4 regions of the Agathobacter sp. genome follow, and region 4 is predicted to be linked to each of the others. Evidence: predicted binding sites of a transcription regulator. Region 4 holds the regulator's gene; each other region holds the start of a gene.
The links. The regulator HrcA, encoded in region 4, represses chaperone genes, less so after heat shock. The targets are predictions, from matches to a motif close to TGTTAGCACTCNNNNNNNNNGAGTGCTAACA.
Positions count from the first base shown of each region.

Region 1 (7,889 bases), on a different contig from region 4:
TATCGCGATACAGTTAAATCACGCCGGTGCTTCTGCAATGAGCTCACGTATCGGAATGCAGCCTGTATCAGCATCAGACGTACCTTCAAAGGCAGGTGGGGAAATCCCAAGACCTCTCGAGAAGGATGAAATCATGCACATCGTAAAGAAATACGGTGAGGCAGCCAAGCGTGCCCAGATCTGTGGCTTCGACGCTGTTGAAATCCACGCAGGACACTCTTACCTTATCAGTCAGTTCCTTTCACCTATCACAAACAATAGAACTGACGAGTTCGGCGGCTCTGCAGAGAACCGTGCAAGATTTGCAAAGCTGGTTATCGAGGAGGTGCGTAAGCAGGTTGGACCTTTCTTCCCTATCTTCGTCCGTATCAGTGCAGACGAGCTCATGGAGGGTGGAAACACACTCGAGGATACACTTGAGTACTTAAAGTATTTTGAGAAGGAAGTCGATGTATTCGACGTATCATGTGGTCTCAACGGATCTATCCAGTACCAGATTGATGCAAACTACTTACCTGACGGATGGCGTTCATTCATGGCAAAGGCTGTAAAAGAGAAATACAACAAGCCATGTATCACAGTTGGAAATATCCGTGACCCACAGGTAGCTGAGGACATCCTTGCGGGAGGCGATGCTGATTTCATCGGTATGGGCCGTGGACTTATCGCTGATCCTGAGTGGGTTAATAAGGTAGAGTTCGGAAATGTGTGCGATATCAGAAAATGTATATCATGTAACATCGGATGCGCAGGACACAGAATCGGTCTCAACCAGCCAATCCGCTGTACAGTAAACCCTGCCGTAAACAGCGGTGAGGATTACATGAAGACAAAGGTAAACAAGCCTTGCAACGTGGTTGTAATCGGTGGTGGTACTGCCGGTCTTGAGGCAGCCTGCACAGCAGCAGAGGTTGGATGTACAACCTTCCTCATTGAGAAGAAGGCAGAGCTTGGCGGACTTGCATCAGTTATCTCAAGGATTCCTGACAAGAAGCGTCTTGCAGACTTCCCTAACTACATGATTCACCGTGCAAGCAAGCTTCACAACCTGTTTGTTTTCAAAAATACATCAGCAACAGTTGACATGGTAAAGGCTTTAAACCCTGATATCATTGTAAACGCAACAGGCTCTGTACCTACTCTCCCACCTATCACAGGTCTTCACGACCTCGTTGACAAGGATGGCACAAACGTAGCAACAGTCCTTAAGATGATTGAGCGCATCAATGAGTATCCTGAGGATATGAAGGGACAGAAAATCGCCATCATCGGCGGTGGTGCCGTAGGTCTTGACGTGATGGAATTCTTCACAGAAAGAGGCGCAGAGGTAACAATGGTTGAGATGCTTCCAATGATTGGAAACGGACTTGACCCTGTCACAAAGTGTGACACAAACGCAAAAATGGCAAAATACGGTGTAAAACAGATGACTAACACTGCTCTGCAGGAGGTTAAGAATGACCGTTTCATCGTAAAGAATCCAGAGGGTGAGATTGAGGAAATCCCATTTGATTACGGATTCATCTGCCTTGGTATGAGAGCCAACACACCTGTTCTTTCAGAGATTGATGAGGCCTTCAGTGATACCAATGTTGAAATCGTAAATATCGGAGACAGCAAGCGTGCCCGCAGAATCATTGAGGGTACAGAGGAAGGTAGAAATATCTTAAACGTGCTTGCCCGTCATGATTATTTATAAAACTTCGTAACTATTTCTGATTACCGGAATAGTTGCAAAATTCTCCTTTAAAATAATAAACCTATAAAAACTCCTAAAAAACAACAGCTCGCGGGAAACCGCGAGCTGTTGTTTTATCATATTCCTGTATAACAGGAAGCTATCTAATGATCTTGTAATAAGACTTAAATCTAGCTGAAGAACAGTTTCTTCACATCATCAACCGGCATATCCTGTCCTGTGTAAAGCTTGAATGCGGCAACACCCTGCCATAAGAGCATTCCCTTTCCGCCTACGCATGTGCAGCCTGCCTCTTTTGCTTCGCGAAGAAGCTTTGTCTCCTCCGGATTGTAAACTGCATCTGCAACTACAAGCCCCGGTCTGAAAGCTGAAAGATCTTTTACCACGCTCTGATCATCCAGAGGCTTCATGCCAACGATTGTTGCATTTGCAAAGATATCGCTTGACTGGATTTCCTCTGTCATCTTGGCTGTATCATCAATATCGTATACATTTACAACACAATCAGGAACTGCTTTTTTAATCTTCTCTGCAGTCTGTAGTGTACGCTCGAAGAAAGCATCATTTTTGTTGAAAATAGTAATCTCACGCGCTCCATCCAATGCACACTGCACCTGAATAGCTGTAGCAGCTCCGCCGCCTCCGGCAACTGTGATTTTCTTTCCTTTGATGTCGATTCCGTGATCCTTTAAGTTGTGTACGAATCCCTCACCGTCTGTGATGTGTCCTGTAAGCTTACCGTTGTCATTTACGATAGTGTTTATGGCTCCGATAATCTGGGCTGCCGGTGAAAGCTCGTCCATGTACTTTGCAGCCTCTACCTTATCAGGCATAGTCACATTACATCCACGCATGTTGAAGGTCTTCATTGCTGCAATAGCATCCTTAACCTTGTCTTCTTTTATATCAAATGCAACGTATGCATAGTCCAGACCGAGTTTTTCAAAACTGTAGTTGTACATAGCCGGTGAACCTGAATGACCGACCGGTGATCCTATGAGTGCTAATAAGCCTGTGTGACCTGAAATACGCTTTTCCATTGTAAATCCTCCTAAGTGTTTCGTTTTGTATTATGATAACTCTTTTATAAGACATGCGCAAGCACTTTTTTCATTTAAAGCGTTAAAGTTTATTTTATTCTTTTCCTCATCTTTATATATTCACGAAATACAGGTCTGATTGGATCAGAAATATCCTCCGGAATATCATCCACATCGAAAAACTTAAGCTCCTCGACTTCCTCCTCCTGGCGCTTTATGGTGCCGTGATATTTGCGGCAGATATATATAATCTCCACATTATAGACTTCATCCCCATTCGGATAGATGTAATGTGTTTCCTCGCCTGAATTGATATAAAACAGCTCCATCTCGTCTGCAACAAGTCCCATCTCCTCAAAGAGTTCTCTTTTTGCAGCCTCCTCGACAGTCTCTCCAAGCTCTATAGAACCGCCTGCGTAGCCCCACTGGTGATTGTCTGTGCGCTTTCCGAGAAGCACCTGTCCGTTTTCATTTTCAACGATAATGCTCGCTCCTGCCTGCAGTAAAGGGGCATGTCCGACCACCTTTCTAAGATCCATTATATAATTGCTCATGTTGTGTCCTTTCTTATATCTCATCAAGCAAAAAATCCGCTGTACTATAATACCTATAGTATAGCGGATTTCAAATTTGTTTTCCATATATAAAGCACATAAAATTCATCAGCTCACAGCCCTGTATTCCTCAAGCGCTTCCTTAGCCCTTGGTGTAAGCCTGCGTGGAACCGAAATCTCAACCGTCACATACTGGTCTCCCTTTACGGAAGGATTCTTCATGCTTGAAATACCCTTGCCCTTGAGACGTATCTTGCTGCCGCCCTGTGTACCTGCCTTGATGCTGCACTCCACATCTCCATAAAGAGTATGCACCCTCGCCTTACCACCGAGAGCTGCTGTCGTAAACGGAACACGGATTGTACTGTATACATTCTGTCCCTTACGCTCAAACTCCCTGCTCGGTGTCACATTTACGTTGAGAAGCACATCTCCGGCTGCACCACCGTTTATGCCCGGATTGCCCTGTCCTTTAAGTCTGACTGTCTTGCCCGACTCGATTCCTGCCGGAATATGGATGGACAGATTGGAAACCTTGCCTGTGGACGGATCCTGTAATGAAATGGATTTCTCGCATCCGAAAACAGCCTCGTCAAAAGAAATCGTAAGGTCAGCCATAACATCAGAACCCTTGCGACTCGTTGAACGTCCCCTAGCTGAACCACCTGTAAAGCTGCTCCAATCTGTACTATTTCCACCGAAGCCCCCTGCTCCACCTGTGCTGTATGAACCACGACTTCCGGAGCTGCCACCATGTGAAAACACATCTCCGAACATTGAGAAAATATCATCCATATCCCCGGAGCCGTTCTCAAAATGAAATTCCTGACGTGTAAATGGTCCACCATTTGAGCTGTATGAGCCACTGAAAGAACCATTGCCGCCAAATCCACCGAAGCCGCCCTGCGTAGCCTGTCTTGCAGCCTCCTCGGAAAAGCCATCCTGCAGACCTGCAAAGCCAAACTCGTCATAGAGCTTACGCTTTTTCTCATCACTTAATACATTGTATGCCTCCGTGACATCCTTAAACATCTCCTCAGCATGCGCATCTCCTGCATTTGTATCAGGATGATACTTCTTTGCCAGCTTACGATAAGCCCTCTTTATTGCCTCTTTATCCGCACTCTTGTTCACTCCAAGAGTCTCATAATAATCTCTCTTTGCTGCCATTATACTCACCTGCCTTTCTATTTACCTGTAACAATTTATCTTCATAATTAAACATTATAAATTACACCATATAGTATAAGCGGACTGCACAGGCAGCCCGCTTATCATTTGCAATATCTGATTATCCCTCGATTGAGATACATTTCTTTTCCTCAACCTGTGGTTTAGGCTGCTTCTTTGGAATATCCAGGCGAAGGATTCCATGCTTGAAGGATGCCTTTATGTCATCCTGCTCAATCTCGTCACCCACATAGAAAGTTCTCTGGCAGCTTCCTGAGTAGCGCTCTCTGCAGATATACTTCTTGCCATCTTCCTCTTTCTGATCTTTCTCTAAGCCTTTCTCTGCTGTAATGGTCAGATAACCATTCTCTAAAGAAGCCTTAATCTCATCCTTTTTGAATCCCGGAAGATCCATCTCAAGCTCATAGCCTTTATCGCTTTCCTTGATATCTGTGAGCATCATTCTCTTTCCGTTGTGTCCGTATAATTTCTTCTGTGCCTTCTGTACGTCCCTGTCATCAAACCAAGGATCATTGAACCATGGATTACTGAAAAAAGTATCAAATAAGTTGTTGTTTGTAGTTGTTAATAACATAGGTCATACCTCCTTATATACCTGTAACTTTCCTTTCGGAAATTTGCTTTCTTTTGTTTACAAGTATGTTATAGCACTATTATTAGCACTCGTCAATAGTGAGTGCTAATAAAAATTATAAACTTTTTATTAATTAGTTACAGCACAACCTTATCTTCTGCGGATAATACTGCAACACCATATACAGTTTCATCTTATCTACCCTGTTCCAGTCTTTCTTTGATACCTGCTGCTCATTCATTGCATACGGTATCACAAAGGACGTCTCCTCACCGGCATTAAGCTTTATCTCCAAAGCTTCCAAAGTAGGATTTAATTTAAAAAACAGTTCCATGTCATACTGATCACCATTGGTTCCCATTTGAAATGCAAGGCTTGTAAGATCAAGTGATGTTGTATCGTCCTTTACTTTGGTAACTGACAAGGTTATAAACCCCACACGCACACTGTCGAAAGGATATTCTGAACCATCATCCATCTGATGATATACATAATCCGGACATTTTTCTTTTAGGAGACTGCCATCGCCCCACTCCCATCCGGTCTGCTTTATCTCATAATTTCCAAGCTTAATAGTGTCATTTTCTGTATATGTGATGACCTTTGGGGATGGATAGCAATGATTCAGATAAACAATCCTTGCCAAAACAGCAATCATCACAATTCCTATGAGCATTCCCGAAAAAAGCCTTACTTGTTTTGATTTTCTTTGCTTCATAATAAATTCTCCTCGTCACTTCAATTTAAACCTTCCGCTGTCCACCAGATAGATTACATCGGATAGATTTTCAAGCTCATCCTTATCGTGAGAGCTAAGCAGTATAAGACTTCCTTTATCACGCATATCCCTTATGATTTCTGACAGTTTTTCCTGCCCCTCCTTGTCCAGGGCGTTAAAAGGTTCATCCAGCAAAAGAAACTTTGGTTCCTCCATAATGGCACAGGCAATACCCAGTCTCTGCTTCATTCCAAGAGAATATTTTCTATACTTTCTCTTATCCTGTGGGTTCAGTCCAACCGTTTCAAGTGCCCTGCTTATATCAACTTCACCTTTATTTATTGATGCAAGCATTTTTAGATTGTCATAGCCTGTATAACTATCTATAAAGGCAGGATTCTCAATAAGCATTCCTATCTTTTCCGGAAAAGCCATATTTTTTCCAAGCACCTTGCCATCGATACTGATGGTACCGCTTGTAGGATACATAAGTCCGCTTACCGCTCTCATCAGCATTGTCTTGCCGGAGCCGTTTACGCCCTGAAATCCATATATATTACCACTTTCCAGTGTCATGCATACATCATCGAGTACCAGAGCATCCTTTATCTTTTTAGAAACATGTTCTATCTCTATCTTCATAAAAATACCTCACAAAATATTCTTTCTGTTAAAATACACACTTCCGGATACAATAGAAACCACCATCACAATAATGCAGCTTATTATTCCGGCAGCCGCATCCATTCCACCCGCACAGAGCCTGTTGTTTCTGATGATCATAAGATAATTGCCCATAAGAAACGGACTCACCCAGTAAACAGACACCACAAGATAAACTATGGAAACAATATATCCAGCGATCGCACCGGCAAAAATACTGATAGTAAGCTGCACCACCGCAATTGTACAGGCGCATAACATTGGCAGTATCAGCCATACAAGCACTTCATTTCCGGTCGAAAACTGCTGCATATCTATTCCCATTTCCATAAGCATATCATCAGGCTTTGTGCTCCACTTCCCGATTGCACATGTCACAGCCGCAAGAACCAGTATCATTGCAGCATAATACATAATCACATTTATGACCGTCCATATGTACTTACTCCATAACCACTTAAACCTGCTGCCTGACAATATCAGTGTCTTTTTGCCGGCACCATACAGATCTGACAATGGATAAAATCCTACCATAAAAAATAAAAACGCATAAAACAAAAACCACGACACCGGAATGGTAAATACGCTGTCATCTGTCTTTATGTATGGCGGCATACCCTGAAGTATATTTGTAAAGTATGCCAAAAATCCAAGCTCCGGTGAATTTACACTAAAATCACTGACGGTGATAAATGAAAAAAATACAAATATGAATACTCCGACTATCCATTTTATCTTGTTTTCCCTAAATCCTTTTCTGATATCATATAAGATCAGATTTGCAAAAATTTTCCTATTCATAAGCAACAAGCTCTTTCTTTACCGCATGTATGTAAAATATAATATTTACCACTATAAGGATAATAAACGCACAGATCACAACCCGGATATCATTTCTAAACGGCGCACTTGGTCTAAGAAACATTACCGGTGATAAACTCACCCTGTTTACAAAATGAACCATGCAGAACACAAATATGTATATGATAAATGGTGTCAGCAATATCCAGAACCGGTTTCTTACAAAATTAACCGCCCACAACACCGCACAGTTTAAAAGTCCCCAGAAGCAGCCATCAATCAGCACAAAAATCAGATTGTATACAAGTGGATGTGTATAAAATACCCCTGACATGATATCCATTGCCGCTACCGGGAATGTGCCTGTTCCTACCTGTGGTATTACCATCGGAAATACCATTGCAGTAAGCATAAAGTCAAACACCAGTGGTATCATTCCAATAAGCGCACCGCTTACAAATGCAGCTCCATATTTTGCTCTTATATAATCGCTCTTCTTTCCTCTTGATATGATCTGGGCAGCATACCCTGATTTAACATCAAAATAAAAGCTTCTGCCATACGGTATTGCACACAAAGCAGGCATTATCAGATAAAGCAGCAACGGCTGCACACTTGCATTATCCGCACCTATCCATTTCTCATATGC
Region 1 covers NZ_CDRTEH010000010.1:49,985-57,873, forward strand. Annotated here, with positions in the region: gene ACW6PM_RS09205 (oxidoreductase) at 1-1,699, shown strand, start outside; gene aroE (shikimate dehydrogenase) at 1,870-2,739, opposite strand; gene ACW6PM_RS09215 (NUDIX hydrolase) at 2,829-3,293, opposite strand; gene ACW6PM_RS09220 (DnaJ C-terminal domain-containing protein) at 3,402-4,463, opposite strand; gene ACW6PM_RS09225 (Hsp20/alpha crystallin family protein) at 4,585-5,058, opposite strand; gene ACW6PM_RS09230 (hypothetical protein) at 5,192-5,776, opposite strand; gene ACW6PM_RS09235 (ATP-binding cassette domain-containing protein) at 5,792-6,418, opposite strand; gene ACW6PM_RS09240 (hypothetical protein) at 6,428-7,240, opposite strand; gene ACW6PM_RS09245 (hypothetical protein) at 7,233-7,889, opposite strand, start outside.
Region 1: the regulator HrcA is predicted to act here: its motif matches at 5,139-5,169, upstream of ACW6PM_RS09225 (Hsp20/alpha crystallin family protein).

Region 2 (7,889 bases), on a different contig from region 4:
GTTATCTTTTTTCCTCATTGTCTACGATTACATCATGCCCATTCCGGCGCCGGCACCGGCTGGCATTGCAGGAGTGTCCTCTTTGATTGTAGCTACTGCTGACTCTGTTGTGAGGAGTGTTGAAGCTACTGATGTTGCATTCTGTAATGCACTTCTTGTAACCTTTACAGGATCAAGGATTCCGCTCTCAACCATGTCTACATACTCTTCTGTAGCTGCGTTGAAGCCTGTTCCAGGAGCTGACTCCCTTACCTTGTTGATGATTACTGCACCTTCAAGTCCTGCGTTTGCAGAGATGTAGTAAAGCGGAGCCTCGAGTGCTTTAAGGATAACCTTTGCACCTGTCTTCTCATCTCCCTCAAGAGTATCAACAAGCTCTGCAACCTTCTTTGATGCATGGATATATGCTGATCCACCACCTGCGATGATTCCTTCCTCGACTGCTGCTCTTGTAGCGTTAAGGGCATCCTCCATACGAAGCTTAGCCTCTTTCATCTCAGTCTCTGTTGCAGCACCTACACGGATAACTGCTACACCGCCTGCCATCTTGGCAAGACGCTCCTGTAATTTCTCTTTATCAAACTCAGATGTTGTCTCATCAATCTGACCACGAATCTGGCTTACTCTGCCTGCGATAGCTTCCTTGTCTCCGGCACCGTCAACGATAACAGTGTTCTCCTTCTGAACCTTAACTGACTTAGCACGGCCAAGCATATCGATTGTTGTATCCTTGAGCTCAAGTCCAAGATCAGAGCTGATTACCTGACCACCTGTAAGGATTGCGATATCCTCAAGCATTGCTTTTCTTCTGTCACCATATCCAGGAGCCTTTACAGCTACTACATTGAATGTACCACGAAGCTTGTTAACGATAAGTGTTGTAAGAGCCTCGCCCTCAACATCCTCAGCGATGATAAGGAGTCTTGCACCGGCCTGAACAATCTTCTCAAGTAATGGAAGAATATCCTGGATGTTAGAAATCTTCTTGTCAGTAATAAGGATATATGGATCATCAAGTACTGCTTCCATCTTATCCATATCTGTGCACATATATGCTGAGAGATATCCTCTGTCGAACTGCATACCTTCTACAAGGTCAAGCTCTGTCTGCATTGTCTTTGACTCTTCAATTGTGATAACACCATCGTTTGTAACCTTTTCCATAGCGTCTGCTACGAGATTACCAACCTCCTCGTCACCTGCTGAGATAGCTGCTACCTTTGCAATCTGCTCCTTGCCTTTAACCTTCTGACTCATATCCTTGAGTGCCTCAACAGCCTTGTCTGTAGCCTTCTTCATACCACGACGAAGCACGATTGGGTTTGCTCCTGCCTCAAGGTTCTTCATTCCTTCCTGAACCATTGCCTGTGTAAGAACTGTAGCTGTTGTTGTTCCGTCTCCTGCTACATCATTTGTCTTTGTGGCAACTTCCTTGACAAGCTGTGCTCCCATGTTCTCGAAAGCATCCTCAAGCTCAACCTCTTTTGCGATTGTAACACCATCGTTTGTGATGAGTGGTGCACCGTATGATTTGTCAAGTACTACGTTTCTTCCTTTTGGTCCAAGTGTTACTCTGACTGTATTTGCTAATTTATCTACTCCAGCTCCAAGTGCTGCTCTGGCTTCTGAGCCATATTTAATTTCCTTTGCCATGATTTATACGACCTTTCTATATATATTGATATTTAAATTCAAGCTGTAAGCTGCTATGACCGGATATGTAAAACGTACCGGATATTTAGCTTCTATCTGTAAATTACTCTACTACTGCAAGAATATCGTTCTGTCTTACGATGATGTACTCTTCTCCGTCAAGCTTAACCTCTGTACCTGCGTATTTAGAATAAATAACCTTCTGTCCGACTGTTACCTGCATCTTAACTTCCTTGCCGTCAACCATTCCGCCAGGTCCTACTGCTATAACCTCAGCCTCCTGTGGCTTCTCCTGTGCTGAACTTGTAAGGATTATTCCCGATTTTGTTGTCTCCTCTGCTTCTAACTGCTTTAATACTACTCTGTCTGATAATGGAACTAATTTCATTGTATTGCCTCCTTTTATCTCTGTTAGCACTCATTTCTTTTGAGTGCTAATTTCTTTCTGTAAATAAAATATCACTATTGCATTTCAATGTCAACAGTGATATTTCATTTTAATATTTATTTTACATTTTCTATATTAATCCGTAATGCTTTAACGCATTTTTCACACCATCATCTGAAATATCCGATGTGACATATTCCGCAATTTCTTTAACCGGTGGCATTGAGTTGCCCATGGCGATTCCATGTCCTACGCTCTCAAGCATTTCAAGGTCATTCACACTGTCGCCTATCGCATAGGTTTCGTCAAGCGGGATATCCAGATGCTTGCACAGCCATTTGATGCCGGTAGCCTTTGAGGTTCCCTTCGGCACAAACTCCACGACATTTTCCACATGCTCAAGTATCAGAAAATCGTCGGCAAACTCTGCCTTCACACGCTCATAATCAGTACCGTCTATCACGTCAGCTGAGAATTTATTAATTTTTATCTCGCCGTCATATCCTCTTATTATATGTGCATGCTCACCAAGTGACTCAAAAAGATAGTCCACATACGGGTCATCCTCAAAGCCCTCGTCATCTATCCAGTAGTCTGTGGAGCCCTCAAGCACTACAGGCATTTTGCACTCTGAAAGCACCCTTATGACCTTTTGAACCATATCTGCGCTCAGGTCATTTTCGTATATTACTTTGCCATCCATTTCAATATAGTTGCCACATGCCGCAATTATTCCATCAAACCCCATATTTAATAGCTTCTCTGATCTCACACTGGCTCTGGCACGTCCTGTACAGATAAATGCCAGATGTCCGTTTGCCTTGAGGGCTGCCACAGCCTCTATTGTGCTTTCTGGAATTACCATGTCATCGTCCCATATTGTTCCGTCTATATCAAAAAATACTGTTTTTCTCATTTGCTGCTCCTAATATCTTCATTATCATGTCAAACACTGCTATCTTATCATCTTATAAATCAAATTTCAATCTGTTTATCTACAGTAAAAACCCCGGTGCATTGCACCGGGATTTTGATATAAAATGTATGAAATAAAATTTATTAAGGAGAATTGCTATAATAATTAGTTACTGTACTGAGAGATATGAGTATCCCATGAGACTCTCATCAACCTCTCTGGCAGCCTCACGGCCCTCTCTGATAGCCCACACTACAAGGGACTGTCCACGATGGTTGTCACCTGCCACATATACGTTTTTAACGTTTGTAGCGTAATGACCCTCCTGTGTACTTACGTTTGTTCTGGCATTGAGCTCTACACCAAATGCCTTTGCCACGTAGCTTTCTGTTCCAAGGAAGCCTGCTGCTATAAGTACAAGCTCTGCAGGAAGCTTTTTCTCTGTTCCCTCTACCGGAACCATCATAAATCTGCCTGTCTTCTCGTCCTTTTTACTCTCAAGACTTACAATTGTAAGCTCCTTTAAGTTGCCGTTTTTGTCCTTGTGGAACTCTTTTACGGTTGTCTTATAGATACGTGGGTCATGTCCGAATACTGCAATGGCTTCCTCCTGGCCGTAGTCTGTTTTTAAGACCTTTGGCCACTCAGGCCACGGATTGTTTGCAGCACGCTCTGTAGGCGGACAAGGCATCATCTCAAGCTGTGTGACTGATTTGGCTCCCTGTCGGATTGCTGTTCCGACACAGTCGTTTCCTGTGTCACCGCCACCGATAATGACTACATTTTTGCCCTTTGCAGATACAAACTTGCCATCTGTCAGGTTTGAATTTAAAAGGCTCTTTGTATTCTGGGTAAGGTAATCAACAGCAAAGTAAATACCCTTTGCGTCTCTTCCGTCTGCCTTTATATCTCTTGGATTTTTTGCACCACAGCAAAGGATTACCCTGTCATACTTCTTGTAAAGCTCTGCCGGCTTTATATCCTTTCCTACATCACATCCTGTGACAAAATGAATGCCCTCTTCCTTCATTATATTAACTTTTCTGTCAATAATGCTCTTATCAAGCTTCATATTCGGAATACCGTACATGAGCAGTCCGCCTACGCGGTCCTCTCTCTCATATACTGTAACCTCATGGCCTCTCTGGTTCAGCTGATCTGCTGCCGCAAGTCCTGAAGGGCCGGAACCAATGATTGCTACCTTCTTGCCTGTTCTTACCTTTGGTGGCTTTGGAGCTGCATATCCGTTTGCATATGCAGTCTCTATTACACCGTGCTCATTGTCCCTGACAGATACCGGACTGCCCCAGTGTCCGCATGTACATGCCTTCTCGCACAGTGCCGGGCAGACCCTTGATGTAAACTCAGGGAAATTATTGGTCTTGTGCAGACGATTGTATGCCTGCTCCCAGTTGCCGGTGTATACAAGGTCGTTCCACTCCGGAACAAGGTTGTGCAGAGGACAGCCTGATGTCATGCCTGCTATTGTCATTCCCGCCTGGCAGAAAGGAACTCCGCAGTCCATACAACGGGCAGCCTGTTTCTGCTGATTTTCTTTTGAAAGGAATACATGGAACTCGTTAAAGTTCTTAATACGCTCCTTTGGCTCTACAGACGCTGCTTCGCATCTGTCATATTCCATAAATCCTGTTGGTTTTCCCATTATCTGCGTCCTCCTTAGCCTCTTGTGCTGGCATAAAATGCCTCAATCTGTGCCTGCTCTGCGTTAAGACCTTTTTCTTCCATCTGTACAATGGCCATCTGCATACGGTTATAATCGTAAGGAATAACCTTCTTGAACTTAGGAAGATACTCACTGAAATGATCAAGGATTTCCTTGCCCTTTTCAGAGTTTGTAAGTGTTACATGCTCTTTTATCATTTCCTTAAGCTCTAATACATCGTACTTATTTGAGACCTCCTCAGTAAATACCATCTGCTTGTTGGTTCTCATGTAAAGGTCATTGTCCTCATCAAGCACATATGCTATTCCGCCGCTCATACCTGCAGCAAAGTTTTTTCCGGTCTTTCCAAGGATAACTACGCGGCCACCTGTCATGTACTCGCAGCCATGGTCACCGACGCCCTCAACTACTGCTGTTGCACCGGAATTTCTTACGCAGAAACGCTCACCTGCAACACCGTTTATGAAGGCTTTACCGCTTGTAGCTCCGTAAAGCGCTACGTTTCCGATGATGATATTATCATCCTTCTCAAACTTTACTCCTGCAGGTGGATATACGATGAGCTTTCCGCCTGAAAGTCCCTTTCCGAAGTAATCGTTTGAATCTCCGACAAGCTCAAGTGTAAGTCCCTTAGGGATAAATGCTCCAAAGCTCTGTCCGCCTGCACCGTTACATTTGATAACAAATGTGTCGTCATCCAGCGTATCGTCATATTTCTTTGTAATCTCAGAACCAAATATTGTTCCGAGAGATCTGTTTGTATTTGTTACCTCAATCTCAATCGCACGCTTTTGTCCGCTCTCAAGTGCGCTCTTAAGCTGTGTCATGATCTCAGTCATATCCTTTGTCTTTGAAAGCTCAAAATCATATACCTGCTTAGGATCGAAGATAACACTCTGCTTTTTGCCGTCAAACGGATTATTGAGCATGCAGTCAAGGTCAATCTTCGACTGTCTCTCGCTTAAGTTGTCACGCTTCTTTAAGAGATCTCCACGTCCTACGAGCTCATCTACGGTCTTTACGCCGAGCTTTGCCATATACTCACGAAGCTCTTCTGCGATGAAACGCATGAAGTTCTCAACGTACTCCGGCTTTCCTGCAAAGCGCTTACGAAGCTCAGGGTTTTGTGTGGCAATTCCTGCCGGACATGTATCTAAGTTACATACTCTCATCATTACACAGCCCATTGTTACAAGCGGAGCTGTCGCAAAACCGAATTCCTCAGCTCCAAGACATGCTGCTATTGCCACATCACGGCCGCTCATGAGCTTACCGTCTGTCTCGATTCTTACCTTATTTCTAAGACCGTTCATAAGAAGAGTCTGGTGTGTCTCTGCAAGTCCAAGCTCCCATGGAAGTCCCGCATTGTGGATTGAACTGCTAGGTGCGGCTCCTGTTCCTCCGTCGTAGCCTGAGATAAGTACTACCTGCGCTCCGGCCTTTGCAACACCTGCCGCAACAGTTCCTACACCGGCCTCAGAAACGAGCTTGACTGAGATTCTTGCATCTCTGTTTGCATTCTTTAAGTCGAAAATAAGCTGCTCCAGATCCTCGATAGAATAAATATCGTGGTGTGGTGGTGGAGAGATAAGTGCAACACCCGGTGTTGAAAGTCTTGTCTTTGCAATCCAAGGATAAACCTTCTTTCCAGGTAAATGTCCACCCTCACCAGGCTTAGCACCCTGTGCCATCTTAATCTGAATCTCCTGTGCGCTTGTTAAGTATCTGCTTGTGACACCAAAACGTCCTGAAGCAACCTGCTTGATTGCTGAACAGCGGTTCTTTCCGTCTTTTCCGATTGTGAGACGATCCTTATCCTCTCCACCCTCACCGGTATTTGACTTACCGTGCAGATGGTTCATGGCAATGGCAAGTGTCTCATGTGCCTCCTTGGAAATAGATCCGTATGACATAGCACCTGTCTTGAAACGTGTCACAATTGAATCAACGCTCTCAACCTCCTCGAGCTTGACGCCCTTCTTAGGATAGTTGAAATCCATGAGTCCACGGATGTTTGTATTCTTCTCTTCCTCATCCACAAGTGCTGTGTACTGCTTGAACATATTGTAGTCACCGCGCTGTGTAGACTGCTGGAGGAGATGAATTGTAGCCGGGTTGTACAGATGGTCATCTGCACCGCTTCTCATCTTGTGTCTGCCCTTGCTGTCAAGTGTAACATCAGTCTCAAGTCCGAGCGGATCGTAGGCTGCTGAGTGAAGCTCATTCACATCGTTCTCAATATCCTGTAATGTGATTCCACCGATACGGCTTACTGTATTTGTGAAATACTTGTCAATAACGCTCTTGTCAATACCGATTGCCTCAAAAATCTTTGAGCCCTGATATGACTGGATTGTTGAAATACCCATCTTTGCTGCAATCTTTACGATACCTGTGATGATCGCATGGTTGTAATCATCGATTGCTGCATAATAATCCTTGTCAAGCATATGCTCGTCAACAAGCTGCTTAACTGTATCCTGTGCCAGATAAGGGTTGATTGCACTCGCACCAAAGCCAAGCAGTGTAGCAAAATGATGAACCTCTCTTGGCTCTCCTGACTCAAGGATGAGTGAAAGTGATGTTCTCTTTTTTGTCTTTACAAGGTACTGCTGCAATGCAGCAACTGCAAGCAATGAAGGAATTGCAACGTGGTTCTCATCAACACCTCTGTCTGAGAGGATAATAATGTTGGCTCCGTCCCTGTATGCACGGTCTGCCTCTATATAAAGTCTGTCTACTGCTTTCTCAAGACTTGTGTTCTTGTAATATGTGATAGGTAAAACCTCTACCTTGAAGCCATCTGCCTTTAAATTTTTAATCTTCATAAGGTCAGTGTTTGTAAGGATAGGGTTGTTAATCTTAAGTACACGGCAGTTTTCCGGCTTCTCCTCAAGCACGTTTCCGGCCTCACCGATATAGAGTGTGGTTGATGTGACAACCTCCTCACGGATTGAATCGATAGGCGGGTTTGTTACCTGTGCGAAGCGCTGCTTAAAGTAGTTGAATAACGGCTCCCTGTTACCTGATAAAGCTGCAAGCGGTGTATCGGTACCCATGGCTGCTGTGCCCTCAACACCATTTTTAGCCATCGGAAGGATTGAATCCTTGAGTGACTCATATGTGTAGCCGAAGGCTCTCTGCATTCTCTGGCGCTCTTCCTTTGTATACTCAGGTACTCTCTGGTTAGGAATCTTTAAATCCTTAAGATTTACCATGTATCTGTCAATCCACTCACCATAAGGCTG
Region 2 covers NZ_CDRTEH010000005.1:28,887-36,775, reverse strand. Annotated here, with positions in the region: gene groL (chaperonin GroEL) at 28-1,653, opposite strand; gene ACW6PM_RS06660 (co-chaperone GroES) at 1,757-2,041, opposite strand; gene ACW6PM_RS06655 (Cof-type HAD-IIB family hydrolase) at 2,172-2,957, opposite strand; gene ACW6PM_RS06650 (glutamate synthase subunit beta) at 3,127-4,620, opposite strand; gene gltB (glutamate synthase large subunit) at 4,635-7,889, opposite strand, start outside.
Region 2: the regulator HrcA is predicted to act here: its motif matches at 2,063-2,093, upstream of ACW6PM_RS06660 (co-chaperone GroES).

Region 3 (7,889 bases), on a different contig from region 4:
ATTATATCCATTTTTCATAAGTTTATCAACCACAATCCACCGATAAAAAACTTGGTTGTCTTTTCTCTAAAGTGCAATCTTTTTATCATACATGGTCTGTAATTTCCCCAATTAGTTGCTTTATATCCATAAAATCTCACCTTCTCCCTTACTGTTTTATTTACTAAAACAATAGAATAATCTATAGTCCCTTGTAATATCTCATCATCAATTGTGCCATCAGCTTTCTCCTATCAGCCAAGAAATCATCGTAGTTTTCTACAGTCATTGATACAACGTTTTCTGGGATTGCATTTTCACTAAGATTCTTCATAAGAGCATCTCTTTCAAATATATTTCCAAATGCAATGTTCTTCTTGTCACACTGTTCCAATGCACTTTGAAAATATACATTCGGTGCATCGTCACTTATAGCCTTATTCACTTGAGTATCAAGATATGTAAAATTTGCAACCTGATTATACCTTCCCTTTGTATCAATGCCATTATTTTTCAAATATGCCTTAGGAAATATATGATGTACATCTCCTGATATATTAATTAAATCTGAAATCATTGTTCCATGCATAAATAATGAATTGCAATTGAGATTAATCTGTGCTGCAAGAAACGTATTAAATGCCGGGCTATTAGTTGACGTTGTCTCTAGATTCTGTGGCAAAGATATATCCCAAAATGTATCTGAAAGAACCGATGCTTCAATCTCATAAAAGAAGTTAATAAAACCTTTTTCATTTATTAATCTAATATCTCTGCTCATTACAGACTCAGGCGATCCAACATATCTTCCTGTAAGTGTTGAAAGAACAAACCATTTTTGCACATGATGCTTTACTTGATCATGTGGTATTGAAGAATCTTTTGATAGTTTAAGATATAACATATATGCAAAATCAAGTGTCATCTGAGAATTGAGCTGCTTGCTAGATTTAAATCCAGCACCTTTAATAGCCAATACAAATTGTTCAAAATTATGTTCATTGATAAATACTTTGATACCTTCACAAAGTTTATTGTATGAATCTTCTACAATTTCTTCCTTAAACTCACGTGTTTCAAAATCTCTACCTGAAAGCAAGCTAACTAAATCGGAGAGCTTTGCACGATTAAAACTATACATGAAAGCGACACGAAGCATATCATTATAATCAGGATTATAAATATCCTCATTATCTTTAGCTAGCCATTTAATTTTAGATGCAAATTCTGTTTTTTCAAATTCTAAATCTTTAATCATTTGAGGGTAAAAATCCGGTTTTACAGCTAAATGACAAAAATAATCAACAACCTTACGCAGTATATTTCCTCCATGAACCGTATCTGCCGCCATTTTGGACATAACAAAATCAGACTGGCTTAATGCAGTTCCCTTAGAATTGATACGAATAAATATTTCCGTTACTTCATCAATATCAAGAGAATGATCAAGCTCAATTACGCCAATCTGTCTATTTGCAATTCCTCTTAGCTTCATAATTGCATTATTTACTTCATTGGGTTTCACACCCGGATTGTTCTTACAATACTTAGGAACAAAATCAAATGGATCAAAATCATTTTTGAACACTTCTGAAATATCTGGAATCCATTTTTTATCCTTTAAATGAGATGCATCTTGTACTGCAAATCTCTTATCTGAATCTGTTGCAAGCGGATTAAATGCGATTTTAACCCTATCCCTATTAAAATCTTCATCTAACACTTCAAGACCTGCTATTGATGCCATCAATGCTGTAATTCTCTGTTGTCCATCAATTAATACATGCTTTCCATTTGCTACTGTTCCATCCTTTGTCTTAACATCAGGATTCTTCCATGTAATAATATACCCTGTAGGGTATCCATTATACAAAGAATCAATCAAATCCCTTACCTGAGCTCTTTTCCATACAAATGGTCTCTGAATCTCAGGAATAACAAATTGCCCTGCTTCAATAAAGCCCAATATTGCATTAACATTATATTGCATTAATGTAAACTTTTCTCCTTGCATAATCTTATCACCTCAAACATTTGATTATTAAAATTTTCGACTTATTTTCTAGTTGCTTACATTAATTATATATTTTTTCAAATAATAACACAATTAAAAAAGAGAAGGATTTTTTCATCCTTTGTCATAATTCTGCCCTCCATGCCAAAGTGCAAAATAAAACAGGCGCGGAGAAAATCCCTGCGCCTGTTTTGCAAATATATCTTCAATTATATGCATTTATTTATGCATTCACTTATGCATTTTTCTGCACCGCGGATGCACTAAGCTGTCCATCCTTCACATCTATAAGGATGGTATCTCCTGCTCTCACACCATCTGCCAGAATCAGCTTTGCTGCGAGTGTCTCTACATGCTTCTGCAGATATCTCTTGAGTGGTCTTGCTCCGTATACCGGATCATAGCCATTGTCGGTGATAAACTGCTTTGCAGTGTCTGTCAGCTCGACTGTGATTTCCTTGTCGACAAGACGCTTGTTTAAGTCTGCCATGAGCAGGGTGATGATATGACCGATGTTATCCTTTGTGAGAGGCTTGAACATGATAATCTCATCAAGTCTGTTCAAAAACTCCGGTCTGAAATGACCCTTAAGCTCATCCATGACACGGTTCTCACACTCTGTGCTGATGCTGCCGTCTGCCTCTATGCCCTCAAGAAGCTCCTGTGAGCCGAGGTTACTTGTCATAATGATGATAGTGTTCTTGAAATCCACGGTACGTCCCTGTGAGTCAGTGATTCGTCCGTCATCAAGCACCTGAAGCAGTACGTTGAATACATCCGGATGGGCTTTTTCCACCTCATCAAAGAGTACTACCGAGTATGGCTTACGCCTTACAGCCTCGGTGAGCTGTCCACCCTCATCATAGCCTACATATCCCGGAGGCGCTCCGATGAGTCGTGACACTGAGTACTTCTCCATGTACTCACTCATATCAAGTCTGACCATGTTGTTCTCATCATCAAAAAGACTTGCAGCAAGTGCCTTTGCAAGCTCTGTCTTACCTACACCTGTAGGTCCGAGGAACATAAACGAACCTATCGGCTTTGTAGGATCCTTGATGCCTGCCTTTGAACGGATGATAGCCTCTGTCACCTTTGTGACTCCATCATCCTGTCCTATTACCCTCTTGTGCAGCTCCTCATCGAGGTGAAGTGTCTTATTACGCTCACTCTCCGTAAGCTTTGCAACAGGTATTCCTGTCCAGCGTGATATAATGAGTGCGATTTCCTCATCGCCCACGTTCTCACGCACAAGCGATAGGTCTCTGTCCTTAAGCAGTGCCTCCTCTGATTCCAGCTCCTTTTGCAGGTTTGGAAGCACGCCGTACTGCAGCTCTGCTGCCTTTTCAAGGTCATAGTTCTGCTGTGCTGTCTTGATTTCATTCTTTGTGGACTCAATCTTTTCACGCAGCTTGCTGACCTTGTCAACAGCACCCTTTTCGTTCTGCCACTGAGCCTTTTTGGCATTGAAGTCATCACGCAGCTCTGCAAGCTCCTTCTGGAGTGCTGCGAGCCTGTCCTGACTTAGGTGGTCTGTCTCTTTCTTTAGCGCTGTCTCCTCAATCTCAAGCTGCATAATCTTACGATTCTGCTCATCAAGCTCTGCAGGCATTGAATCAAGCTCCGTCTTTATCATGGCACAGGCCTCATCCACCAGGTCTATTGCCTTATCAGGCAAAAATCTGTCTGTGATATATCTGTTTGAAAGCACTGCCGCTGTGACAAGTGCCGAGTCTGTAATTTTGACGCCGTGGAATACCTCGTATCTGTCCTTAAGACCACGAAGTATTGAGATAGTGTCCTCTACTGTCGGTTCGTCTACCATAACAGGCTGGAAACGTCTCTCAAGTGCAGCATCCTTCTCAATGTACTCACGGTACTCATCGAGTGTGGTGGCACCTACGCAGTGCAGCTCGCCTCTTGCAAGCATCGGCTTAAGAAGCTGTCCTGCATCCATGGCTCCGTCTGTCTTTCCGGCTCCTACTATTGTGTGAAGCTCATCAATAAAGAGAATTATCTGTCCGTCAGAGGCCTTTACCTCCTCGAGCACTGCCTTTAGTCTCTCCTCAAACTCACCTCTGTACTTGGCTCCTGCAATCAGAGAGCCCATATCGAGTGCAAAAAGCTTTTTGTCCTTTAAGCCCTCAGGCACATCGCCCTTTACGATACGCTGTGCCAGTCCCTCAACGACTGCTGTTTTACCAACACCCGGCTCACCGATAAGCACCGGGTTATTTTTCGTCTTACGCGAGAGGATACGCACTACATTTCGTATCTCATCATCACGGCCGATGACAGGATCAAGCTTTTGCTGCCTTGCACGCTCCACCATGTCATAGCCGTATTTCTCAAGTGTATCATAGGTGGCCTCCGGGTTGTCAGAAGTGACCTTCTGATTGCCCCTGACCGTAGAAAGCGCTGTGAGGAATCTGTCTCTTGTGAGACCGTACTCCTTTATCAGCTCCTTCATTGCCTTGTTTGGATACTTGAGCAGACACAGGAAAAGATGCTCTACCGAAACATACTCATCTCCCATTGCCTTTGCCTCATCCTCGGCATGGATAAGAACCTTGTTTAAATCATTGCCCACATAGACCTGTGCACTGCTGCCGCTTACCTTTGTGCGCGCTGCCAGATGACGCTTTGCATTCTCTGTGAAATGCTCCACATTTATCTCCATCTTGTCAATCAGCTTCGGTATCAGTCCATCCTCCTGTGAAAGTAATGCCACAAGCAGATGCTCCTGTTCTATCTCCTGATTGCCGTAATCATATGCAAGCTTCTCGCAGTCATTGACTGCCTCTATTGATTTCTGTGTAAATTTTTGAATGTTCATAGTCTCACTCCCTTCTACTATGTTATCCATAAATATAATTCTTATGTGTCATACAGGTAATATCAAAATTTTATATCTAAATAATCCTTTAAATAATTCTTCAATATTCCTTGTGAGTATGTTATAGCACGCAAATTAGCACTCGTCAAGTGAGAGTGCTAACAATTTTTATTAAATAAATATAAACTTTTGATTTTAAAGCAAAAAAGAGTGACTTATATCACTCTCTCTTACTCAATTGGCTGCACAATGCCGGATACATTTGCCAGATTCTGCATCTTGTCATCAGCATCTGCCATGATATCCGCACATTTCTTAAGCTCCTGCTGCATCTCCTCCGTGAATACACGGCTCTTCTTGTAACGAAGCTGGTGCTCTGTGCTGGCCCAGAAATTCATTGCAATGGTACGAAACTGTATCTCTATCGGCACCTTGTCCTTGTGATCCGAAAAATACACATCAACCAGCACTATCATATGAAGACTTCTGTAGCCATTTTCCTTTGGTTTTTTTATGTAGTCCTTTATTGTGACAATCTCGACATCCGCCTGATTTACGAGCATATTGGCCACCTGATATACATCGGATATGAATGGACAGACCACTCTGACTCCTGCAATATCCTTTATCTCACGCTTCATGGCGTTGATGGTGAGCGGAATACCCTTTCGCTTCATTTTGTCTATTATGCTGTCAAGCGACTTTACACGGCTCTTTATATTCTCGATTGGATTTCTTTCGTGATTGTTTTTAAATTCATTATTTAATATCTGCAGCTTTGCGACTATCTGCTGTATGCCCGATTCGTAGTAGAACATGATGTGTTCATACTGCGAGGCAATTGAGCTGAATTCACCCAGCACCGGCAGCATCTCTATCTGTATATCATCCATGTTTATACCCCTTACATATAATATATTTCCGCTTTCCACTTTATAATCTATGCAAGCCTTCTAATTAATTATTTACTTAATTTAGTAAGTAACAGCCGTGAAATTCGGTATGTTACTTCAATGAGGATCACTCCTGCCACTACATCATATATCACATGCTGCTTCGTAGTCAATGTAGATATGAATACTGCTACAGCACAAATACAAAAGGTTGTACGTATCCACTGCGGTACTTTTTTGTTACCGCGGATACCGATATAGCACAGCCAGCTTACAAGGCAGTGTATAGACGGGAAGAGATTGTCCGCAGCATCTATGCTGTATAAAAAGCGCATGAGCTGCGCCCATATATCCGTGCCCACTATTTCCGGGCGGGTATTGGTTGTGGGATATACGACATAGCAGATAAAACAGACTGCCTTTGCCAGCCAGTCTGCCATTAGAAAACGATAACAATGTGTTTTATCCATCGCTGCATTATACAGATATCCTATAATCCAAAAAATATAGCAGCCAAAATAAATGACTACTGTAGAGTACACAACCGGTATCATGTCATCGAGTGCGGTCTCTATATTGTGATGTATAAAACCGCCTGCAATCACTCTCGCACCCCAGTATACACTGAAATTGAGCACTACCGTAAAAAGCAGCGGAATACGGCTGTATTTTGGAAGTATTCTGTTAAAAAGCTGTCCTGTTTGCGATATGCTGTCCCTGGATAACACGTACCTCTTTGTCTCCTTTTATACACTCTTTGATTTCCGGAAGCAGGTCTATATGACCCTTTTTAAACAAAAGCACTATTGTGGAGCCAATCAGCTCAAAATGCCCCATCTCTGCACCCTTTCTCATCATGACATTCTCGTGGTCATTGACTATGCCGCCCACGAGCAGCGCGCCGACCTCAATCTGTGCCACCTTGCCAAAATTAACTGTATCAAGAATGGTCCACATACGCCTGTTTTGCCTGTAAACCGGAGCATTCTCCAGTGCAATAGGCTGTACACTGTGAAGCAGCCCCTTCACAAAATGATTCCTGCCCTGAAAACCATCATCTATATAGCAGTAATGATGATAATCGTTGGCACAAAGACGCAGTATCACGCAGTCTCCTCCGACAAATTCCTTTGCAAGCTTCCTGTCGGTGACAAGATCCGTCACCTTGTACCATGAGCCCTTGATAAAAAAGCTGTTGTTGCTTTTTATCCTGTAGGCACTCAGATAGCCGTCACACGGACTGATAAGATGCTCAGCCTGCCTGTCCACCTCAATATCACCACGCTTTCTGGAGAAAAAATCCTGAAAGCTGTTATATTTCTGCCCCTTAAAATCAGACATATCTATATTGTTATTCTTTATATACCGGCTGATAAGCGGCTTTGACAGCGGGGAGCGTGCAACCACTTCTCCGAGCTTAAGCGCGCCTGTATACAGAAGCACCTTAAGCGTCACACGCCCCGGTGCCGTGGTATAAAGCCAGTCTACAAACGATTTTTTTGCCATTAAATAAGAACCTCCGCAATGAGAATACAAAACTCAACTGCTCCTATGCCCACAATCAGAACCTCACCTAAAAGCGATGGCTTTTTGAGCTTTATCGGGAGCACGTAGCATATGCCTATGACTAAAAGGGCAATTGCCGCGATTGTCTCAATATGTATAGCAGTGAACTCTCCAATCAGATATACCGCCGGGATAGCAAGGGCGCTGGAGGTAATCGGAAGCCCCAGATAGTACTGTCTGCGCTCTGCTGTGGCAGCCTGTCTGTTGGCCTCATCCACATTGAAGTATGCCAGACGGATAAGCCCGCAAAGAATGAATACAAATATGGCGATAAATGCTATTGATATCTTTGGAGTCACACAAAATACCCACACTGCCGGAAGCACACCGAAGCATATGATATCACTTAACGAATCTATCTGTATGCCAAATGTACGCTCGTCCCTGGTACGGTCCTTCTTTGTGGATGCAATGGTGCCGTCAAACATATCGCAGACACCGGCGAGCATAAGGCAGATTAACGCCCCCACATACCTATCCTTTATGGCAAGCATCACTCCAAGGAAGCCTATCCACATGCCTATGTATGTAAGCACTACCGTGTAATTATAAAAGCCTATGAGCCCTGTCTTTTTTTCTGTGTTTGTATCTCCTATATCCA
Region 3 covers NZ_CDRTEH010000007.1:45,965-53,853, reverse strand. Annotated here, with positions in the region: gene ACW6PM_RS07980 (GmrSD restriction endonuclease domain-containing protein) at 182-1,993, opposite strand; gene clpB (ATP-dependent chaperone ClpB) at 2,229-4,829, opposite strand; gene ACW6PM_RS07970 (GTP pyrophosphokinase) at 5,060-5,722, opposite strand; gene ACW6PM_RS07965 (phosphatase PAP2 family protein) at 5,791-6,450, opposite strand; gene ACW6PM_RS07960 (phosphatidylserine decarboxylase) at 6,407-7,228, opposite strand; gene ACW6PM_RS07955 (CDP-alcohol phosphatidyltransferase family protein) at 7,228-7,889, opposite strand, start outside.
Region 3: the regulator HrcA is predicted to act here: its motif matches at 4,963-4,993, upstream of clpB (ATP-dependent chaperone ClpB).

Region 4 (7,889 bases):
TACGATACCGTTTGCATCGATATCGAATGTAACCTCAATCTGTGGAACTCCACGACGTGCTGGTGGGATACCGTCAAGTCTGAACTGTCCGAGTGATTTATTGTCGCGGGCGAACTGTCTCTCACCCTGTACTACGTTGATATCAACGGCTGTCTGGTTATCAGCAGCTGTAGAGAATATCTGGCTCTTTCTTGTAGGAATAGTTGTATTTCTCTCGATAAGTCTTGTAGCAACACCACCCATTGTCTCGATTGAAAGAGAAAGTGGAGTTACATCAAGGAGAAGTACTTCGCCGGCACCGGCATCTCCTGCAAGCTTACCACCCTGGATAGAAGCACCGATTGCTACGCACTCATCAGGGTTAAGAGACTTGCTTGGCTCTTTTCCTGTCATCTGCTTTACTTTGTCCTGTACGGCTGGAATACGTGTAGAACCACCTACAAGTAATACCTGTCCAAGGTCTGCATTTGTAATGCCCGCATCCTTCATAGCGTTCTGTACAGGGATTGCTGTTCTCTCTACGAGGTCATGTGTCAGCTCATCGAACTTAGCTCTTGTAAGAGTCATATCGAAATGCTTTGGTCCCTCTGCTGTAGCTGTGATGAATGGAAGGTTGATGTTTGTAGTAGTAGCTGAAGACAGCTCCTTCTTAGCCTTCTCAGCAGCTTCCTTTAATCTCTGGAGTGCCATCTTGTCTGTAGAAAGATCAACACCCTCTGCCTTCTTGAACTCGTCAATCATCCACTGTGTTACCTTGTTATCGAAATCATCACCACCAAGGCGTGTATCACCGTTTGTAGATAATACTTCGATGACTCCGTCACCAATCTCGATGATAGATACATCGAATGTACCACCACCAAGGTCATAAACCATAATCTTCTGCTCTTTCTCGTTGTCAAGACCATAAGCAAGTGCTGCTGCTGTAGGCTCGTTGATGATACGCTTTACATCAAGACCTGCAATCTTGCCTGCATCCTTTGTAGCCTGACGCTGAGCATCGTTGAAGTAAGCTGGTACTGTGATAACTGCCTCTGTTACCTTCTCACCGAGGTAGCCCTCTGCATCAGCCTTTAACTTCTGAAGCACCATAGCTGAAATCTGCTGTGGGCTGTAGCTCTTGTCATCAATCTGTACCTTGTAATCTGTACCCATATGTCTCTTGATAGAAGAAATTGTCTTCTCAGCATTTGTAACTGCCTGACGCTTTGCAGGCTCACCGATAAGTCTCTCTCCTGTCTTTGTGAAAGCAACTACTGAAGGAGTAGTTCTTGCACCCTCCTGATTTGCTATAACTGTAGGTTTTCCACCTTCCATAACTGCTACGCAGCTGTTTGTTGTTCCTAAATCAATACCAATGATTTTGCCCATTTTATTTTCCTCCTATTAAATATAGTGTTTTTACCTGTTTTATATATTATTTGTAACCATCCTATGCCTCACATGAATCACAAAATCCGATTCACTGTCATGCCGGATAGATGTACACATCATTACTGTACTACGGATACCATGCTGTGGCGTACCACTGAATCCTTGTACATATAGCCCTTCTGGAGCTCCTGTGCTACGGTGCCTGACTCAAGCTCATCGTTTTCAACCTGCATCACTGCATTGTGGAAATCAGGATCAAACTCCTGTCCTACACACTCTATAGGCTTTACTCCTACAGCATCAAGCTCTGTGAGCATCTGCTTGTAGACCTTATCCATACCTGTGATAAAAGGATCATCCTTCTTATCATCCGGTACTGCTGCAAGACCTCTCTCGAAATTGTCGATTACAGGAAGGATTTTCTCAACTATTGTCTTTGCTCCCATGTCAAACATCTGGGATTTTTCCTTCTCGCTTCTCTTGCGGAAGTTCTCGAACTCTGCCATCTGTCTTTTCAGACGATCGTTAAGCTCTTCAATCTGCTCATCCTTCTTGTCTTTTTTCTTTTTCTTGAAGAGACCTTTCTTTTCATCTGCTTTGGCTTCTGCATCAGCTGGAGCATCATCCTCTGATTCAGCTTCCTTCACATCTGTATCTTTAGCTTCTTCGGCTGCCTGAGTGCTTTCCTCATCAGCTCCTTCAATCTCTATCTCTTCTGCTTTATTCTCTGCAGTCTCATTGTCGATTGTTTCTTTTTTAATATCCTCTGGCATTTTTGACCACCTTCCTATGTTTCATCCTCAGACTTCTTATAAATTCCATCTAACTGGGATTTAAGAGTCTTTAGATTATCCATTACTTTTTCATAATCCATGCGCTTTGGTCCGACAATTCCTATCGTGCCCTTTACGCCCTCACCCAGATCATATGTCGCAGTGACAACACTGCAGTCCTTCATGGTCTGGATTGGAGATTCATTTCCTATATAAACCTGAATACCTGTTCCATTGTCCTTCTTCTCAGAATCGGAAAGGGATTCGGTAACAAGGCTTGCTAGCTCTTCCTTTTCCTCAAATGCTGACAAAAGTGTCGCTGCATTATTGGAATCCGAAAGCTCAGGATACTTCAGAATATTTGTCGCTCCGCTGGTGTAAATCTTAAGATCCTCACTCTCCGCGAAGGTCTGTGCCAATGCATCAATCACATCAGAGACTATTCCTGAATGGATACCAGCGCGTTCCTTTATGCTTGCAATGTTTCCAAGATTAATCTCGTTCATTGCGAGTCCGTTTAATGAGGTGTTAAGCAGAATGTTGAGCTTAAGTATTGTCTCATTGTCAAGCGGCTCATATAAATCAAGCATCTTGTTTCTGACCATATTGTTGTTCATAACAATTACTGCAAGCAGGTGCTGCTCATCAACCTGTGAAAGCTGGATGAACTTCACCTTGTTGTGATTGACATCCGGTGCAGAAACGAGTGTGGCGTAATTGGTATTGTTTGCAAGTACCTTTGCCGCCTGCTTTAACACCTGCTCCATCTTCTCGGTATTTTCAATGACCAGCTCCTTCATATCAGAAAGCTCTTTTTCCTTCTTATCGTTTGTCTCTATAAGATGGTCTACATATAATCTGTAGCCCTTATCCGAAGGGATTCTTCCTGCTGAGGTATGTGGCTGTACTATATAGCCCATCTCCTCTAAATCGCTCATCTCATTTCTGATTGTTGCCGAGCTTAAATTAAGGTCTGTATATTTTGAAATTGTACGTGAGCCAACCGGCTCTCCTGTGGCGAGATAATTACGGATGATCGCATCCAGTATGGTAAGCTGTCTCTCGCTCAACTCTAGTTCTTTGTTTTCATTTTCCATTGGTCACACGCTCCATCTGAAGTATGCTTTTTATTTGTTAGCACTCTATATTTTGGAGTGCTAATTTTTTATCTGTACATAACATACCACCACCTATTAGCAATGTCAACCCTTGAGTGCTAATTTTTTGAATAAAATTTTTGAAACCCTTGATTTTACTGGGGTTTCAGGCTTTATAAATTTTCTATTAAATGGTTTTTAGCGTTTACTACACCACTACTGTACCATTTTTTTCAAGTTTTTTTATTTCCGCCTTGCATCATGCATCAATTATCTAATCCCTAATATTAAAAAACAGCAGGAAATCCTGATAGATAGACTTCCTGCCATATTTTTATGTTATGCAATAATCACCAATCACTATCCCAGTCACTTCCGCCTGAATCCCAGCTATCACCGGAATCCCAATCATAGTCGCTGTCATAATCACTGCTCGAGCTGCCCGAGCTCTCATAATGGTCTTCATAATAGCCGCTATTCTCAAATTTAATAATCGAGCTGTCCCACACCAGATCTGCATAGTCAAAGCCATATAGGGATTTGTTGTCCAAAACCTCCTGCGGAACATCCGAACGGCTGATTTCATTATAATCATAGCTGTCATCATCGTATTCGAACCAGCTATAATGACTGTTTACATAGACCGTGTCATTATACTTAAAGTAATCTGTTTTGCAATAATTGTGTATAGGTGTAATGAGCACAAGTGCAATTAAAACTACAGTAATAAAATAATGCATGGCATGACGCATAGCACTGCACTTTGGCTTTTTAAGCCAGGCTGCGTACAGTCCGAACGGCTTAAACCTTTTGTGATTTTCAATAAAGTCCGTCAGAAAAAATGCGCCTACAATACCGGCAATACCCGATATCAGCAAATCCCAGCCAATGCCCTTATACGTATCATTGAGTGCAAATCCAACTATAATCAGGACAATGAACATAACAATGCCTATAACCATAGCAATAGAGGGCTTAATGATATACTCATTTACATTTTTAGATGAAAATGTATCTGAAAAAACCTTCTTCGTTTCCTGTGCAAAATTCTCATTCGTATGCTTCTGCTGATGCGCTTTTTGATTTAAAATCTCATCCTTTAATTTAAGATACAGCTCATTAACAGCATACGCCTCATCTGTACCCTGATATCGCACCGCACGAGTGCCGTCGGCCTTATTTTTGTAGACGATAAATTCATTTCCAGCCTGATAAATACCAAATGCCCTAGGCTGTCTGTAGTCGATTCCTATAAAAAATCGTGTAATTTCATATGGTGGAAGATGTCTGTCCTCGTACCATTTTGCAAGCTCTGCTATGGTCTTTGGTGTACCGTCTGCCGTCCTCTTTATTGAATTGTTGCTGGCACCACAATATGGGCACTGCTCAACATTCTCAGGTATCATGGAACCACAATACTCACATTTAATCTCCAATTTAATTCCCTCTGACTTTCTAAAACCTAAATTTCCATAAATATACTATCAAATATACTCCCAAAAGTCCATAAATCAGTTATTATTATTCCTAATCAAAATCTGTATGATTTTATCATAATTTTCCGGTCTGTGTGGAAACGTACAGTCTGTGCATACCTTGATTTTTTTACCATTCTTCTCTATATAGGTCTTACTTCCGGGACAGTTTGGCATACTATACATCGGGCAATAGCAGAACAGGCAGTTAAAGTCCTCTGATAGTCCCTTGTGACACGGAAAATATTTGCAATCTGTATTTTTAAAATATTTATAAGAGTTTTCCATTTTTATTCCTTCTATATTCATATGCTTTTCTCACAAGGCTCTCTGCAAAATGCGGATTTGACGGATAATACAGGTGCGGAAACCCAAGCCAGTAATTATCATGGCTTATCACGCAGTCGTACCTTCTACCTGTGGCCGGCTTTGTCGCAATACAATCGGCTCCGTTATCGGCGCTGTCGTAATAATGAAATTCATGCGCCTTTATTTTTTCATTTGGCAGCAAAAAATTGCTATGCTTTTCCGCAAGCTCAATATATCCGAACCTGACCAGCTTTCCCTTAAAATGACACCACCCATCAAGTACTCCAGCCATATCAAAAACACAATTTTGATTATGGATATATTTGTGAAGATACATAAATCCACCACACTCGGCAACCGTCGGCAATCCGGCTCTAAAAGCTTTTTTTATGGACTCCCGCATAGATACGTTTTCACTCAGTTCCTTTGTATACAGCTCCGGATAGCCTCCTCCAAGCAGCATTGCATCACAATCCTTTGGGAGCTTGGTATCATGAAGCGGTGAAAAATACTGTAATTTTGCACCGCATTTTTCAAGAAGCCTCAAATTATCTTCATAATAAAAGCAAAACGCTTCATCCATGGCAACAGCTATGTTTACGGTATTTATTGCTTTATTTTGTGAAAATTCATTTTGATCATAATTACCTATATTTTTTTCATTATATATTTCTGCATTTCCACTGTCACCGATTTCATCTGCCTCTGCTGCAATGTCCATAAACAAATCCATATCTATTGTCTTTTTTAGTCTGTCGGCAGTTTCATTGAGCTGTTTTTTTATATCTGAAAGCTCATCCGGCATGACAAGCCCCAGATGTCTGCTTGAAAGCCCGATATCCTTCTGTTCCGGGAAATACCCAACTACTTTTACGTAAAGCTCCTTCTCTATCAAAGGCTTAATAATGTCATAATATCCCTTCGACATCCGATTGAGCAGAACCCCCTTAATCAAGTGCTGCGTATCATACTGCAAAAAACCGGCTATAAGAGCAAGCACTGACTTTCCCATGCCCTTTGCGTCCACCACGAGTATTATCGGAGTCTGCGTCACCTTTGCCAGATGGTATGACGAACCCTGCTCATATATTCCGCCAAGCCCGTCATATAATCCCATCACGCCCTCAAGCACTGCAAAATCCCCATCAGCCTTTTTATCTAAGAAAAGCTGCACTGTTGTCTTTTCATCCGTAAAAAACGTATCAAGATTTTTTGAAGGTACACCAAGCACCTTTTTGTGAAACATCGGGTCGATATAATCCGGTCCGCACTTATATGATGATACGTTTTTTCCGCTGTCCTTTAATAGTTGCAGTAAAGCGCAGGTTATCATTGTTTTTCCACTGCCGCTTTTGGGCGCGGCTATCATAAAACGGTTTATTTTCATGTGTTCATCCTTTTCTATCTATTCAAACAAACATATCCACACCGGATTTTCTGCCTGCATCAGATGATAATGTCCTATCTGCTTTGAGCGGCTGACCTGCAGCTGCACAATATCCTCATTTTTCACATCATATGCCGCCAATATTTCCTTTATCTCACAAATTGTTTCCATGGAAATTGCATTTATCACTATACGGATGTGTGGATTTTTTGCTTTAAGAGCTTCTATTATTTCCTTTAGATTGCCGCTGCTGCCTCCGATAAATGCGTGTGTCGGCACCGGAAGATTTTCCATTCCGTCAGGAGCCTTTGCGTTTATCACATGGATATTTTCAAGTCCATGCTTTTCTTTATTTTGTGTGATAAGCTGCACGGCATTTTCCTTCTGCTCGATGGCATAGACCTCCATATCATCTGAAAGTGATGCGGCCTCTACCGCTATGGAGCCTGTTCCGCTTCCCACATCATATAGCACTGAATCCGATTTTAAATGAAGCTTGCAGATGCTTACATGCCTTATTTCCTCTTTGGTCATAGGAACCTTTTCACGGATAAACTCTGCATCTCTTATATGAGGTGTGACATTTGCTGCAACCGGATTGGGATTTTTTATCATGCAGATATACAGCCCATCCCTTTGAAGCTTTGTACACTCCTGCGGTGAAAGAACCGATATATTTTCATCCGGATATGATAGCTGGTAGCCTACAGTTACCGAGCTATTTTGTAATCCATACCTTTCGTCACTGCTTAATAGCTGTCCAAGCATATTTACATCCTTTACACCGGACATCAGCATAAATGTTTTTGCATTGCGGCTAATCCGTGATGTGATATTGGACAGCTTTACTCCGTGGATGCTGCATATATACGCATCGCTGTAGGTTTCACCGACTGCTGCCGCCATATATGACACAGATGAAATTCCAGGAAGGATTGACACATCCGCATTTAATTTTCCTTCAGAGATTTCATTTTTTATCGCCATATACAGCTTTCTGCTTCCACTGTAAAAGCCTGTATCTCCCGAAAATAATATAAGAACATTACATGATTTTTCAGTATCTTCACATATTTCATGCAGATATGGAATTATCTGCTCTGCAAGATAATACGGCTTTTTTTCTATCTTAGCACTGTATTTTTCTATCATGCGGCTTGCGCCAAGCAGTATATCTGCGCTTTCTATTGCATCCGAAACCGCCTTTGTCATGCAAGCATCATTTCCCATTCCAATGCCGGCAAGCATTATATGAAGCTTGTTATATTTACTGTCAATATATTCACAAACAGCTTCAAATGACATTCCATCATCTTTCCCACTCTGCCCCACAATATAGACCGGAATGCTTTTATTTTTGGCAGCAGCTATTTTCTCAATAAAGCCCCCTGCCGCACCGCTTTTTTTGGTGACCAGACATCTGATATCATACTGGTCAATAAGCGCCTCATTAAGCTGTGTGCTAAACGGTCCC
Region 4 covers NZ_CDRTEH010000002.1:106,024-113,912, reverse strand. Annotated here, with positions in the region: gene dnaK (molecular chaperone DnaK) at 1-1,371, opposite strand, end outside; gene grpE (nucleotide exchange factor GrpE) at 1,494-2,147, opposite strand; gene hrcA (heat-inducible transcriptional repressor HrcA) at 2,162-3,244, opposite strand; gene ACW6PM_RS02660 (hypothetical protein) at 3,595-4,680, opposite strand; gene ACW6PM_RS02655 (cysteine-rich small domain-containing protein) at 4,756-5,007, opposite strand; gene ACW6PM_RS02650 (cobyrinate a,c-diamide synthase) at 4,991-6,415, opposite strand; gene cobK (precorrin-6A reductase) at 6,434-7,889, opposite strand, start outside.